3 regions of the Paenibacillus sp. CAU 1782 genome follow, and region 3 is predicted to be linked to each of the others. Evidence: predicted binding sites of a transcription regulator. Region 3 holds the regulator's gene; each other region holds the start of a gene.
The links. Region 3 encodes LexA, which represses DNA repair genes until DNA is damaged. Its sites were predicted from a motif close to CGAACATATGTTCG; they were not measured.
Positions count from the first base shown of each region.

Region 1: a site for LexA is predicted at 1,728-1,741, ahead of ACX93W_RS05105 (DNA polymerase IV). Genes of this name have one in related genera too.
Region 2: a site for LexA is predicted at 2,471-2,484, ahead of ruvC (crossover junction endodeoxyribonuclease RuvC). Genes of this name have one in related genera too.

Region 1 covers NZ_JBTOLL010000001.1:1,044,108-1,048,310, reverse strand. Annotated here, with positions in the region: gene ACX93W_RS05120 (hypothetical protein) at 1-388, shown strand, start outside; gene ACX93W_RS05115 (hypothetical protein) at 354-1,001, shown strand; gene ACX93W_RS05110 (hypothetical protein) at 1,001-1,642, shown strand; gene ACX93W_RS05105 (DNA polymerase IV) at 1,780-3,042, shown strand; gene ACX93W_RS05100 (hypothetical protein) at 3,039-3,548, shown strand; gene ACX93W_RS05095 (YolD-like family protein) at 3,517-3,762, shown strand; gene ACX93W_RS05090 (hypothetical protein) at 3,799-3,999, shown strand; gene ACX93W_RS05085 (DNA-directed RNA polymerase subunit alpha C-terminal domain-containing protein) at 4,109-4,203, shown strand, end outside.
Region 2 covers NZ_JBTOLL010000001.1:1,690,397-1,694,599, reverse strand. Annotated here, with positions in the region: gene ACX93W_RS08105 (winged helix-turn-helix domain-containing protein) at 1-504, opposite strand, end outside; gene ACX93W_RS08100 (thioredoxin domain-containing protein) at 690-1,376, shown strand; gene ACX93W_RS08095 (BofC C-terminal domain-containing protein) at 1,447-2,238, shown strand; gene ruvC (crossover junction endodeoxyribonuclease RuvC) at 2,605-3,108, shown strand; gene ruvA (Holliday junction branch migration protein RuvA) at 3,105-3,737, shown strand; gene ruvB (Holliday junction branch migration DNA helicase RuvB) at 3,762-4,203, shown strand, end outside.
Region 3 covers NZ_JBTOLL010000001.1:880,948-885,150, reverse strand. Annotated here, with positions in the region: gene ACX93W_RS04325 (hypothetical protein) at 1-961, shown strand, start outside; gene ACX93W_RS04320 (hypothetical protein) at 1,231-1,710, shown strand; gene ACX93W_RS04315 (hypothetical protein) at 1,797-2,078, opposite strand; gene lexA (transcriptional repressor LexA) at 2,229-2,849, opposite strand; gene ACX93W_RS04305 (LysM peptidoglycan-binding domain-containing protein) at 3,129-3,404, shown strand; gene ACX93W_RS04300 (DUF896 domain-containing protein) at 3,616-3,810, shown strand; gene ACX93W_RS04295 (aldo/keto reductase) at 3,832-4,203, shown strand, end outside.

The sequences.
Region 1 (4,203 bases), 160 kb from region 3:
AGATTATGTTGAGCAAATAAAAAATGTTATTTATCAAGATATTACCGAAAGGATGGAAGACATTCAATTTGAAAAAGGGTGGATATTTAAATTTCATTTTCGGGAAAGTGACTACACTAGAGCATCATCAAGAAATGAGAAGAGATTACCGATTTACGATGTGAAGTCTTTTTGGCAGCTTAAAGAAATAATACACAATGCTCAATCTATGCAAGAGGCAAGTTTTCATTGGCATCTTAATGAAGTTCCTGGCGATGAAAACTTTGTGGATGTGCGAATTGAGTATAAAAATGGTACAATGATTGTGTACTACTACACTAAAATGAGGGTGAGTAGAAGGGAGAAGGAGGAATTTGTTTTACGAAAAATTAAAGCATATTTACAATAATTCCAACTGCAAGCACCACTTTCAAATTTCAGTTCTTGAATCACTCCATACTTTTATTCAACAATCCTTAAATAGTCGTAAAAAAAATATTAATCCACATGATTTTTCCAAATTCACTGGGCTAACATTAAAATCATCTCTTCAATTTTTACTTTACTTTTCTGATAAAGACGGCGTTTTTGAAGTTGTTTATTTTTTCGAATGTACTAAGTCAGTTTGCAACAATAGAATTTATTTAGTTGAAGACGACTTAAATAGCTCGGAGAATGTTGTTGCGTGTGAAGAATGTGGTAATTCTTATGTTATTGGAAATGTTCAAGAGTATATTAGGGCACATTTTAGAGTACGCAAAGAATATCTGAGTCAAATTCCAAAAATCACTACACAAGTAAGTAAGGTTGATCCTAAGTCCACTTTCGAAGCATTGAAAGGGCTATCCGATGATTTAAAGCAGAAGTCCCCTTCATCTTTAGATGAATTTTTGGAGTTTGGTGAAGGGGACGAGGAAAGTGTCGCTTTAGACCAATTGGATGAGGGGAATATTGATGAATCAGGTGAACAGATATCAAGAGTGGTAAGCAACTTTCTTATGAAGTGTAGACAGAGGTATTGATGAAAAAGAGTTTTGTTTATTATAGTTGGCTAATATTGGGATTCTCAGGCGGGAACCTTTTGTCATTCTTTATACTTGTACTTTTGTTACAAGAAGGATACTTTGAGAAACCTCTCGACAGTCTTTGGTCAGGTTTTTTTGAGCTATCAAGTTCTTTATTAGGTGGATTGGTTGGTGGGTTAACTGCATATTTTGTAGCAAAGTATCAAATAAAAAGTCAACATGAGGTTGATTCGAAAAACAAAGACAATGCTCAAAAGATAATATTTAACATAATATCTGAAGAAATGAAAATGAATCATAGTGTAATTAACGATATAACTGACATTATTCCAGATAGCGATTATGAAAGATTTCTTCTTGCCACATCGTTAGTTTCACAAGGTTACACTGAAGTAAAAGAAGCGTTACATATGTTATTATCCGATTTAACTCTCGATTTTTTAATGCAGGTTAGAAGTGAATTGACTAACTATGAGTACATAAATGTTCACAAAGCAATACATCATTTACTTGTTGTAAGTAAATTGGGCGAAAAAATCATGGAACTAAATAATGCTGAAAATATTGCAAATATGCTAAAGCAACTGAGACAAAATGCAATCATGTTTAATGAATATTATACTAATTTGAAATCCTAGACGGAGCCCCATTATACATGGAGGCTTTTTTGTTTGATTCATTTCTAATCAAAAAAACTTTTTGTGTGTTATTTCCATTGCATACCGAACATATATTTGCATATAATAAGAACAAACGTTCGTGATAGGGTGGGGAGATGGATTACGGGAAACGGTCTATATTGTTGATCGACGGTCAGTCATTTTATGCCAGCGTGGAAAAGTCAGCCCATCCAGAATATAAAGATAAGCCGGTTGCAGTTGGAGATCCGGACCGAAGGAGCGGTATCATATTAGCGGCCTGCCCAATTGCAAAATCGCGCGGCGTAACAACGGCCAGCAGGGTAGGAGAGGCTTTGGCGATATGCAAAGACCTTATCATAATTCGCCCCCGCATGCAGCGATATATTAGCATCTCATTGTTTATTACAAGCATCTTTGAGTCATTTACAGAACTGGTGGAGCCTTATTCAATTGATGAGCAATTCTTGGATGTGACAGGATCAGTTGCTCTTTACGGCTCTGCTGAAGAGATTGCACGAAAGATACAACATAATGTTCAACTTTCAACTGGCGTGCTTTCAAGGATCGGAATTGGCCCCACAAAGGTGCTTGCGAAAACGGCAACAGATAACTTTGCCAAAAAACGCCCTGAAGGCATTTTTCGGCTGGATGCAACTAACATCGAGCGGGATTTGTGGCCGCTGCCGATCAATAACATGTTCATGGTCGCCTCACGGATGACGGCCAGATTTACAATGCAGGGTCTACGCACCATTGGGGATATTGCAAGGCTTGAGCTTCCCGTTTTTAAAAAGATGATGCGCAGGATGATGGGTAAACAATCCGATATCCAAGCGGAATATTATTGGCAAACGGCCAACGGCATCGATCCAAGTCCTGTTGTTCCATCTATAGCGACACCGCTCAAGTCTGTGAGCCACGGTAAAGCGCTCAGAGCGTCATTGTACAGTCGTCGGGAGGATATCGAGGTAGTTTTATTGGAGTTGTGCGTTGAAGTCGGCAGGCGGGCGCGTTGCTTGGGAGTGCAGGGGAGGGTTGTTGCCCTTGGCGTTGGAGAAACGGATGGGCAGCGCGGAAATGTATTCAACCGGCAATTGACGCTAATTCGACCTACATCACTGACACATGATTTAGTCACCGCTGTGCAGACTCTCTTTGATCAATATTGGCAGGGACTACCTGTAACCCATATTGCGATTGCTTTGACGGGGTTGTCCTCAGATAAAATTCAGCAGCTGGATCTTTTTGAGGACCGCGCAAAACAATTTGACCTGGAGTTGGTAACGGACGAGATTAAAGACCGTTTTGGAGATGCATCTATTATGAGGGCGTCATCGCTGCTTAATTCTGGCGTGGCCCGCGAAAGAGCGGGGCAGATTGGAGGGCACTTTAAATGAGTAAACTGGACGGGAATGAACGATGGAAGACTAAAATGTTACTCACGGAACACAAGGAGCAATATGAACAGCGTCATCAACCCAAGATCATCGGTATGCCCACCAATGATGAAATGACAATGATTCGTGATTACATCATGTATCCAAATATCATATCAATGCTTCATCGTAGCATTGACCAAATTAGAACGGCTAACATCCCATTAAAAGAACTGCTTGCTCGTTGCCTGGAAGTCATTATGTTCTCGGTGACTGATGACTATTACATCCTTAAGCGTGATCTTAAGACGAGGAATATCCAGGTGTTCACGGATACAACTGATGACGGTGTTTTTTATCATCGTTACCTCTGTAGGGGATATGAAAACCGATTTGGCATTACGAGGGAAGCGCTGAAAGCAGAAATGGGTAACCGTCTGGCAAGATACACTGATCAGCTTTCCCAAAAACTAAAACGATCGGGAGGAAACGAAGATGGCGAAAGTAAAAGCGAAAAGACCCACTAGAGACGAATTTGTATTAGAGGAGCTGGGCGAGCGCTTAGTTGAAGCTAAGAATGAAGAAACGTTGATCGAACTTGAGGTTTGGGGACTTGACGAGCCGGTTAAAGGATTGATCACAAATATGGATTCAAGGACAAAACTTGTTCATGTCGAACACAATGGTGAACTATTTAAGGTTCCGTTCCTGGACATTATGAAAGTCGCAAATCCAAACTAACAAGACCCGGAGGAATGATTGCTAGGAGGTAATTCATTGGCAGTTGACATTGAAATAATTAAAGCTAAATTAATGCAATCATATGAAGATAAGACCACAGTTTCTTTTGTTGATTATGACGGCTATGCATACAAAGGGGTTGTAACAGGCATTGATCGGATATTCAGGGGATTTGAATTGAATGATAAAGAATGGCATGATCCATTAGCAATAGAATATTTAGAAGATGTAGAATGAGCTTTGGCGTACAGTTTGCAATAAAGGATACAGGAATATTTTCCCGTCTTCTCACCATGCCAATCCCTGCCATATACTGATTACAAGTCATTATGACAGGGGGCAGGCCGTGGATTCGCATCTAGAGAAACTAATGGAGAAATACGAAATACCTAGACAATACTATGAGTTGCCCGTCAAGCTGCTGGGGCAGTTTTTGTATGA
Region 2 (4,203 bases), 810 kb from region 3:
AGGGGCCGTGGTTTCATCCAAGAGACGTTCCAGGTCGCCTTGCAAAAAATAAATATATAGATGATAAAAGCCGTTTAGCTCATAGCCCAGCACATCCTGCTGCCTTGCCAGCGCCAGCATCGATTTCCCTTGGCCATAGCGATGATAACGGGCAAATACGCCTTGCATCGTATCCTGCAACTGCTTGTCGGTTGCGCTGGGTGGCGTATGGAAACCGCCGCCGCTTTCGTCGACGCTTAGCTTGTAACCGATGCCGCGCACTGTCTCGAGCTTCAGTTCCCGCAAGGGAATCAGCTTTTTGCGCAGCCTGTATATATGGTCGTCCACGGTGCGCTCCGTAGGATACTCCAGCGGCCACACCTTGTCCAGCAATTGCTCCCGGCTGAATGACTGTCCCCGGTTCCGGTATAGAAACGTCAGGAGCGCATATTCCTTGGCGAGCAGCCTGATAACGATCCCCTGCGCGGCAATTTCATATTGATTAGCATTCCACTCCAGAAACATGAACAGGGCCTTCCTTCTTGTATGATAAATAAAATTGTAAAGGTTTGGTTCGTGAAATCAAGCCCAAGTGCCAATCCAAACACTTTTTTTGGAAAAAGTGACCTTCATCATATCATTTTTCCCTTTATTGACTGTAATCTTATGGGATAATGACCGAAATTGGATGAAAAGGAGAAACTGTACCAATGAAAAAGTGGCTCCCGTTGGTTGCGGTTATCGGAACCGTTATTATCTGCTTTATTCTTATTGCAATCCTGGACAAAAACAGCCCGGCCTCTGAGCTTGAGAAGCTTCCGGCTTTAATGGACGCCAAAGGCAAGGTCGAGGTCGAGGTAGGACAATTCATGCTGGAGAAACAGCCTTATCTGGGCAGTCCGGACGCGCCTGTCAAAATGATTGAATTTATCGATTACAAATGTCCTTCCTGCGCGGATTGGGAAAACGCCATATTCCCTACCATCAAAGAAAAGTATATCGATACGGGAATGGTTCAGTTTTATACCATAAACTTCCCGTTCCTGGGCCCCGACTCCATCCTTGCGGCGTCCGCGAGCGAAGCCATTTACCGCCAATCCCCTGAAGCGTTTTGGCAATTCAAGGAACAATTACTGCTGAATCAGGGCAAGGAAGCACGGATTTGGGCGACGGAATCCTTTTTGCTAAAATTCGTCAAAAACAACGTAACCGGACTGGATCCGGATTTGTTCAAAAAGGACCTTCAGGAACATACATATCTGTTCGACGTCAAAGAGGACTTCAAAATCTCGGCGGCAAACGGCATTTACGGAACGCCTTCATTTATTGTTAACGGCGAAAAAGCGGGATCTTCGCTAGAGGAACTGGAAGCGGCAATCCAGAAATCTGCAAAGTGACATCCAGACCTGCATAATTCTCCAAAACAGGCGCACACTATGTCAAAAAGCAATAGAGGGGGCTTTCCCCATGATGACCTTCCATCCATGGAGGCAATTGAAAAAAAGACTTAGGCGAGGCCGAAGACCGCTATGGAGTCTTGGCGGATTGGCCGCCAGGGTTTCACCGGCGAACATGTGGATAATTGCTGCGGCGTCTGCCGCGTGGCTGACGGCGCTGCCGCTTGCGGGCGGCGTCGTTTTTGCTGCGCCTGAGGGGAGTGCACACGCTATATCGGCGAACGGTATCTCCGCATCCGTTCCAGCGGACAATACCGGCGCTGCATTAGCCGAAGGCGGCGTCACCGCAACTGCGCCAGCGGAGCATCCTCCTTATTCCGTCAGCGGCAAGCTCCATGAGTTGAAGCAGAAGGGCGATCAAGCCGAGGTTGTGCTTCATGTCATTTACGTTTGCGGCGAAGAGACGGAATCGCTAGGTTCGCTTCATCCCGATGAGGTTGTATCGCTGCTGTCCCTTCATCCGGGTTGGACCGCCAGCATGGAGCCGGATGGCGCCAGGGTCAGGTTGGAAAAGCGCGTCAATGATCTATCGCCGCATTGCAAAAGCCACGCTTATTTCGGCATCGACCGGAATGGGCATTTTTCGCTTTATGACGGCGAGCCAAAGGACGACAAAGTGATGCGAACCTTTTTCCAGCTGGATATTCAATACCTGGAGAGCAGCTTGCCCGCCGGGCAGTTTGAACAACTGTCGCGAGGCATTCGGGTGTGCGATATAGAAGAGTACAATAGCGTATTGTCCACATTTAGCGACTACGCTATTGATGAAGGCGACAACGATGAGAGGCGCCAATCCTACTAGGGCGTGTCTGGAAACTCGCTCAAGGGCATCAATCACCGCCTTTTCGCCCCCAGCTGCGTTATTTTTCCGTGCCTATTTGAAATTGAGTCAGTTGAAAATACCGCTGCATCAAGTGCCGATACGCCGCCTCAATGTGGCCGCCCGCGCTGAATTGCTCCCTGATTGTTGGCCGCAAGGCGGCACTGGAGAGCAGTCCCGGCCGGGCGGTTTTTTGCTGCGCCATAAATCAGGACAAACGTTCGTTCTCATTTGGGGCAATTTTTGCTATAATGGAGGATAGGCATTAAAGCCGAAGGCTTCCGGGGAGGCGGCATTGTTGGCAAAAAGCCGCCGGACAAGCCCGAAGCCAAGACGGGAGTTGGAATTGTGCGCGTTTTGGGTATCGATCCCGGTATTGCGATTGCGGGTTTTGGATTTATTGACAAGGCAGGACACAAATTAACGCCGGTTCAATACGGCGCTATTCAAACCGAGGCGAAGACGCCGCCGGAGCAGCGGCTTCAGCAGATATACGAATCCGCCTGCGCGCTTATGGACCGCTACAAACCGGATTCCGTGGCGGTTGAGAAACTATTTTTCAACCGTAACGTAACGACCGCGTTTGCCGTGGGACAAGCCAGAGGCGTCATTATTTTGGCGGCGGCCCAACGGGGGCTTCACGTGGCGGAATATACTCCGCTGCAGGTCAAGCAAGCTGTTGTGGGGTACGGCAAGGCGGAGAAGCGGCAGGTGCAGGAAATGGTCAAAATGTTTCTCAAGCTGTCGGCGATCCCGAAGCCGGACGACGTTGCTGATGCGCTTGCGGTGGCGATTTGTCATGCCCATTCCGCCGGTTTGACCAATAAAATCAATGAGGTGACCCGCATATGATCGATTTTCTTACCGGGCCGGTTGTACATATCGAAGGAGAATATTTGGTGTTGAACGTTCGGGATGTCGGCTATCGGGTGTTTATGCCCAGCCCCTACGCCTTCGCGGGCAAGGAGGGACCGGTCACTATCTACATTCACCACCATGTGAGAGAGGATGCCATCCTGCTTTTCGGATTTGAGTCGAGGGAGCAGCAGACGTTGTTCCGCAAGCTGCTGGATGTATCGGGAATTGGTCCACGCGTAGCGCTCGGGATATTGTCAGCAGGCAAGCCGGAGGCGATTGCGGCTGCTATCCAGACGGAAAACCTGGCGTTTTTGACCAAGCTGCCCGGCATCGGCAAAAAAACGGCGCAGCGTATGGTGCTTGATTTGAAGGATAAGCTGGGGCTTGCCGCGGATGCGTTCGGCTTAACCGCCGCATCGCTGACCGATGCTGCCGGAGCGGGAGAAGCAGGCGGAGAAGGAGCGGGCACGGCATGGGAGGAAGCGCGCGAGGCGCTTGCCTCGCTTGGCTATACTGCAGCGGAGCTTGATAAAGCATGGAGCGGCCTTAAGGAAAGCGCCACGCCTGATGAAACGGTAGACAGTCTGATGAAGCGCGCACTGCAGCAATTGTTTAAAGGGTAATGACGGAAGGGAGGGTGGCCTTTAATGGATGAGCGAATCATTTCCGCCAACCTGATGATGGAAGAACAAGCGGTGGAGCTTAGTCTCCGGCCGCGCTACCTGGCGGAATATATCGGCCAGAGCAAAGCAAAGGAAAATCTCAAAATCTATATCGAAGCGGCCAAGCAGCGCAAAGAAGCGCTGGATCACGTATTGCTGTACGGGCCGCCGGGTCTGGGCAAAACAACATTGTCCAATATCATTGCTAATGAGCTAGGCGTTAATCTTCGTACGACCTCGGGGCCGGCGATCGAGAGACCTGGCGATTTGGCGGCGCTTCTGACCAATTTGCAGCAAGGCGACGTCTTGTTTATCGATGAAATTCATCGTCTCCACCGCTCCGTGGAGGAGGTCCTTTATCCCGCCATGGAGGACTTTGCGCTGGATATTATGATCGGCAAAGGTCCTAGCGCCCGTTCGGTCCGCC
Region 3 (4,203 bases):
CTTGCCTGCGGCGGCGAAGGATGCATGGCTGAAAGAGCTTGTGCAGGCGCTGCCTGGCGGGTTTTCTTATAAAGGACTTGCGTCTTTTGAAAGGTTTGGAACTGCTCTGGAAACGGGAGTATATCTCTATGGAGATAGAGAGTTTGTTTATGTTCCGGGAGATGCGGTGACGCTTGGCTGGGAGGACTGGCAAGAAGGAATGGACGAAGACACGGAGGAGGAATTCCGGGCTACGTTGGATGAATACGATGTGGAGGATGGCACCGCCTTTTTGAAAAGCATGATGTCCCCGGTCCGCAAGGCTGACATTCCGCCGATGCTGGTTGAACGTTACGCGCGCGGAATTGGCTGGATCGAGGTTGCCGAGCAGGATGAGGAAGCCTATGACTACGAGGATTTTCACGAGGAGCTGGAAAAGTTCAAAACCTCCGGCTATAACGAATATACGTGCTACAACAGCTTCAAATTTGTTCGGGAACAAGACGCCGTAAGATGTTATCTTTTTGATGAAGAATTGACTTATGGAGGGCTTGTTGAAGAGCTTTCATCAGAAGGTTTTTCGCTGCCTAACGAGGATCAGTGGGAATACCTGTACGGCGGCGGCTGCCGCACCCTGTTTCCATGGGGAGACAGCTTTGATTACAGCCTGCGGGTAAAATATTTCGGCGACGAGGATGGGGCGGACTCAGCCGGCAAGGAGAAAGGATATGACCTTGAGAAGCCAAACGGATTCGGGCTTTGTTTTGCAGGCGATCCTTATCAATATGAGCTGATCTCGGGAGAAACCTCCTTTTTGCTCAAGGGCGGAGACGGCGGCGGGATGGTATGCGGCGGTACGGGCTTGCTAATGGGGTATTTGCCGGCCGTTGCCCCGTATTACCGCGATCCGTATGGGCAAGAGCTGGAGTGGGAGGACCTGTTTGATCATATGAATATCAGGAGAATCATTGTCCTGAAGTAAGGGACAACGTATGTTTATCCCTTTAACGTCATCGTTAAGCAAAATAATGCCAAGAACAGGTTGGAGAAATCCAGGCCTGTTTTTTTTGGGCCGGGTAGGGATATTTTAGTGGTTGCAAGGAAATGATGAATCATATAGAATGAGAACAAATGTTCTGTTTATGGAGCCGGTTAACAATCGTGGCAGGACATCGTAATGAAGTCATTACGGGACCGCATTCGCTCTGCTGCTGCGAGCAGAGGCGGACGGCACAAAACGGGGGGCTTTGAATGAGCAAGCTTGACGGAAACGAAAGATGGAAATCCAAGATGCTTTTGACGGAACATCAGGAGCAGCATGACCAGCGTGGCCAAATTCCCGTTAGCGGCCGTCCTGGATTAGAGGAATTGACCATGATACGCGACTACATTATGTTTCCGCATATCATTGCAATGCTGCAGAAGGGGATGGAGCATATCCGCGTGTCGCGGCTTCCCCTCAAGGACCTGAACATTCGTTGTCTTGAAATATTTATGTTGCGTACAACGGATGAATATTATGACCTGAAGCGATCTCTGAAACGGCGTAACATTAAAGTGTTTACGGATGAAACCGGGGACGGAATTCTGTATCACCGCTATTTGTGCCGGGGATACGAAGAGCGGTTTGGCATTGCGCGGGAAGCGCTGCGGATGGAGATCAGCAATAAAATGACTCAATACATTGAGGAACTGGGAGAACAGCTGCGGGCGCCCAAACGGGAAGGGTAAGAAATACAACAGGAGGGACGGGCGGCCCCGCCATTCATACGCACAAATGATGGACCATCTCTTGCGAGATGGTTTTTGCTTTTTCTTTATTTATTTGCTTGATACAGCTCGAGTGAGACGTTTTCCGACTCCTCATGATCGGGCAACTGGGAATAAAACATCCCATAGAGCAAGGCATATTTCTCATCATCGGAATCGGAGTGAATTTCTATGTATTCACCATAGGTGGTGTCAATGCTAAAATAGCGAAGCTGCGTAATGATTTCGCCGCTATCCGACTTTATCGTCTCCGAGTCGTAAGCAACGGACTGGATCTCGTCCAGGTTTACTTTGTGATCCAGAATTGCTGGCAGTTGGTCTATCATCATTGCCCTCCTTATGTAGACAAAAAGCGCAAGTCCTAAGGAAATGCTGCAATGCATCCCGAAACCTGCGCTTTATATTGTAGAATAGGTTAACATCTTGCTCACCCCGCTAAACGTCTCCAAAAGAATTCAGAGAGAGGTGCTGGTCGCACTTCAGTGAATGTCGCGGAACAATCCGATTACTTTACCCAGAATGGTCACATTAGGCAGCAGAATCGGTTTCATGGAAGCATTCTCGGGCTGCAGGCGAATGTGATCCCTCTCTTTGTAGAACGTTTTGACGGTAGCCTCGTCGTCCTCCGTCATCGCAACCACGATTTCGCCGTTGTTGGCCGTTTGCTGCTGTCGCACAATCACATAGTCGCCGTTATGTATGCCGGCTTCAATCATGCTGTCGCCAATAACATTAAGAATAAAAACGTTGCTGTCCCCTACATAATGGGAAGGAAGCGGGAAATAATCCTCTATATTCTCCGTCGCCGTAATGGGCAGGCCTGCGGTAACTTTGCCCACGATTGGCACCTGCGCTACGGGAAGCGGAATGACGTTGTCATTGGGATCCTGGTTAAGGATTTCGATCGCGCGAGGCTTCGTGGGGTCGCGGCGGATAAAACCCTTCTTTTCCAAACGGTCCAGATGGCCGTGTACCGTGGAGCTGGAGAGCAATCCGACAGCTTCGGCAATTTCTCGTACGGACGGGGGATAACCCTTATCCTTGACTTCCTGCTTGATAAAATCAAGAATCGAATTTTGTCGCTTGGAAATCTTCGACACTTCCATCATCTCCATTCATGCTTATTGTGACAAATTATAGCACAGAACCGAGGTTCGTACAAACATAAGTTCTCAAGCACAAAAGTTCGCATTTTGTATTGACCGCAAACATTTGTTCGTGTTATCTTAAAAACAGAACAAACGTTTGGGGTGCTGAATATGCTAATGATGAGTTCAAGCAATAGCTCTTACAAGTCCATTCATGTTATGAACGCTATAGGAAAGACACAGGAGAAGATCTCCGGTCTCCGGCAGGTTGCCAATTGGATTAGAGGCCACATGCTGAAAGCTATTGTCAGCGCGGTATTATTTGCGGTGTTGTCCACATGCTTTCTGATTGCCGTGACCAATGCTTTGCCGGAAACGGTTGCGGAACCTTCCGGTAACGAAATTGTAATTGCAGTGGGCAGCGGCGACACTCTCTGGGGCATTGCCGGTCGCCATAGCGACGGGGGTCAGGATATCCGGTATGTCGTACACATGATTAAGGAACGGAACGGCTTGCAGACCTCTGCCATCATGCCTGGCCAAAGGCTCATACTTCCTGAATTATAAGTAAGGATCACTTTGTCTCATCGCGCTTCCTTCATATCCCATTAGTCATAGATAGCAATAAGGCCTGTTGCGTTACGCAGGCCTTATTGCTTTTTTATTTGTATGCTTTCAAAGGCTTGCAGAGGTCGCTTATACCTTGACAATGAGGCGCTGGAAGTGTCAAAGTAAGGAGAAGTGATTTTTGCAGCATGACCGGAGGGAGCAGAGAGTAATGGATATTGACAAGTTGATTGCCAGAATTAATGAATTGTCGCGCAAGAACAAAACGGTAGGACTAAGCGATGAAGAAACAAAAGAGCGTGACGAGCTGCGCCAGCAATACCTGAATAATTTCAAACAGAATTTCAGGCAGCAGCTGGACACTATTAAATATGTAGAAGACGAAGAAAACAACATCACGCATTAAGTTTGGAGGGCGGTTTAACCGATGAACTACCATTTGCTAGGGAAAAGCGGGCTTGCAGTATCCGAATTGTGTCTGGGAACGATGACTTTCGGCAATACGACCAGCGAAGGCGATTCTATAGAAATGATTCACCGGTTTCTGGACAAGGGCGGCAATTTTCTGGATACGGCAAACGTTTATGTTAACGGGCGTTCGGAGGAAATTGTCGGAAAGGCCATACAAGGCAAGCGTTCGGAGGTAGTGCTGGCTACCAAGGTTCGGATGGTAACCTCGCCTCACGTAAACGGGGCTGGTTTGTCGCGCAAACACATCATGGACGAGGTCGATGCCAGCCTCAGGCGGCTTCAGACGGATTATATCGATCTTTATCAGGTTCATGCCTGGGATCAGGCG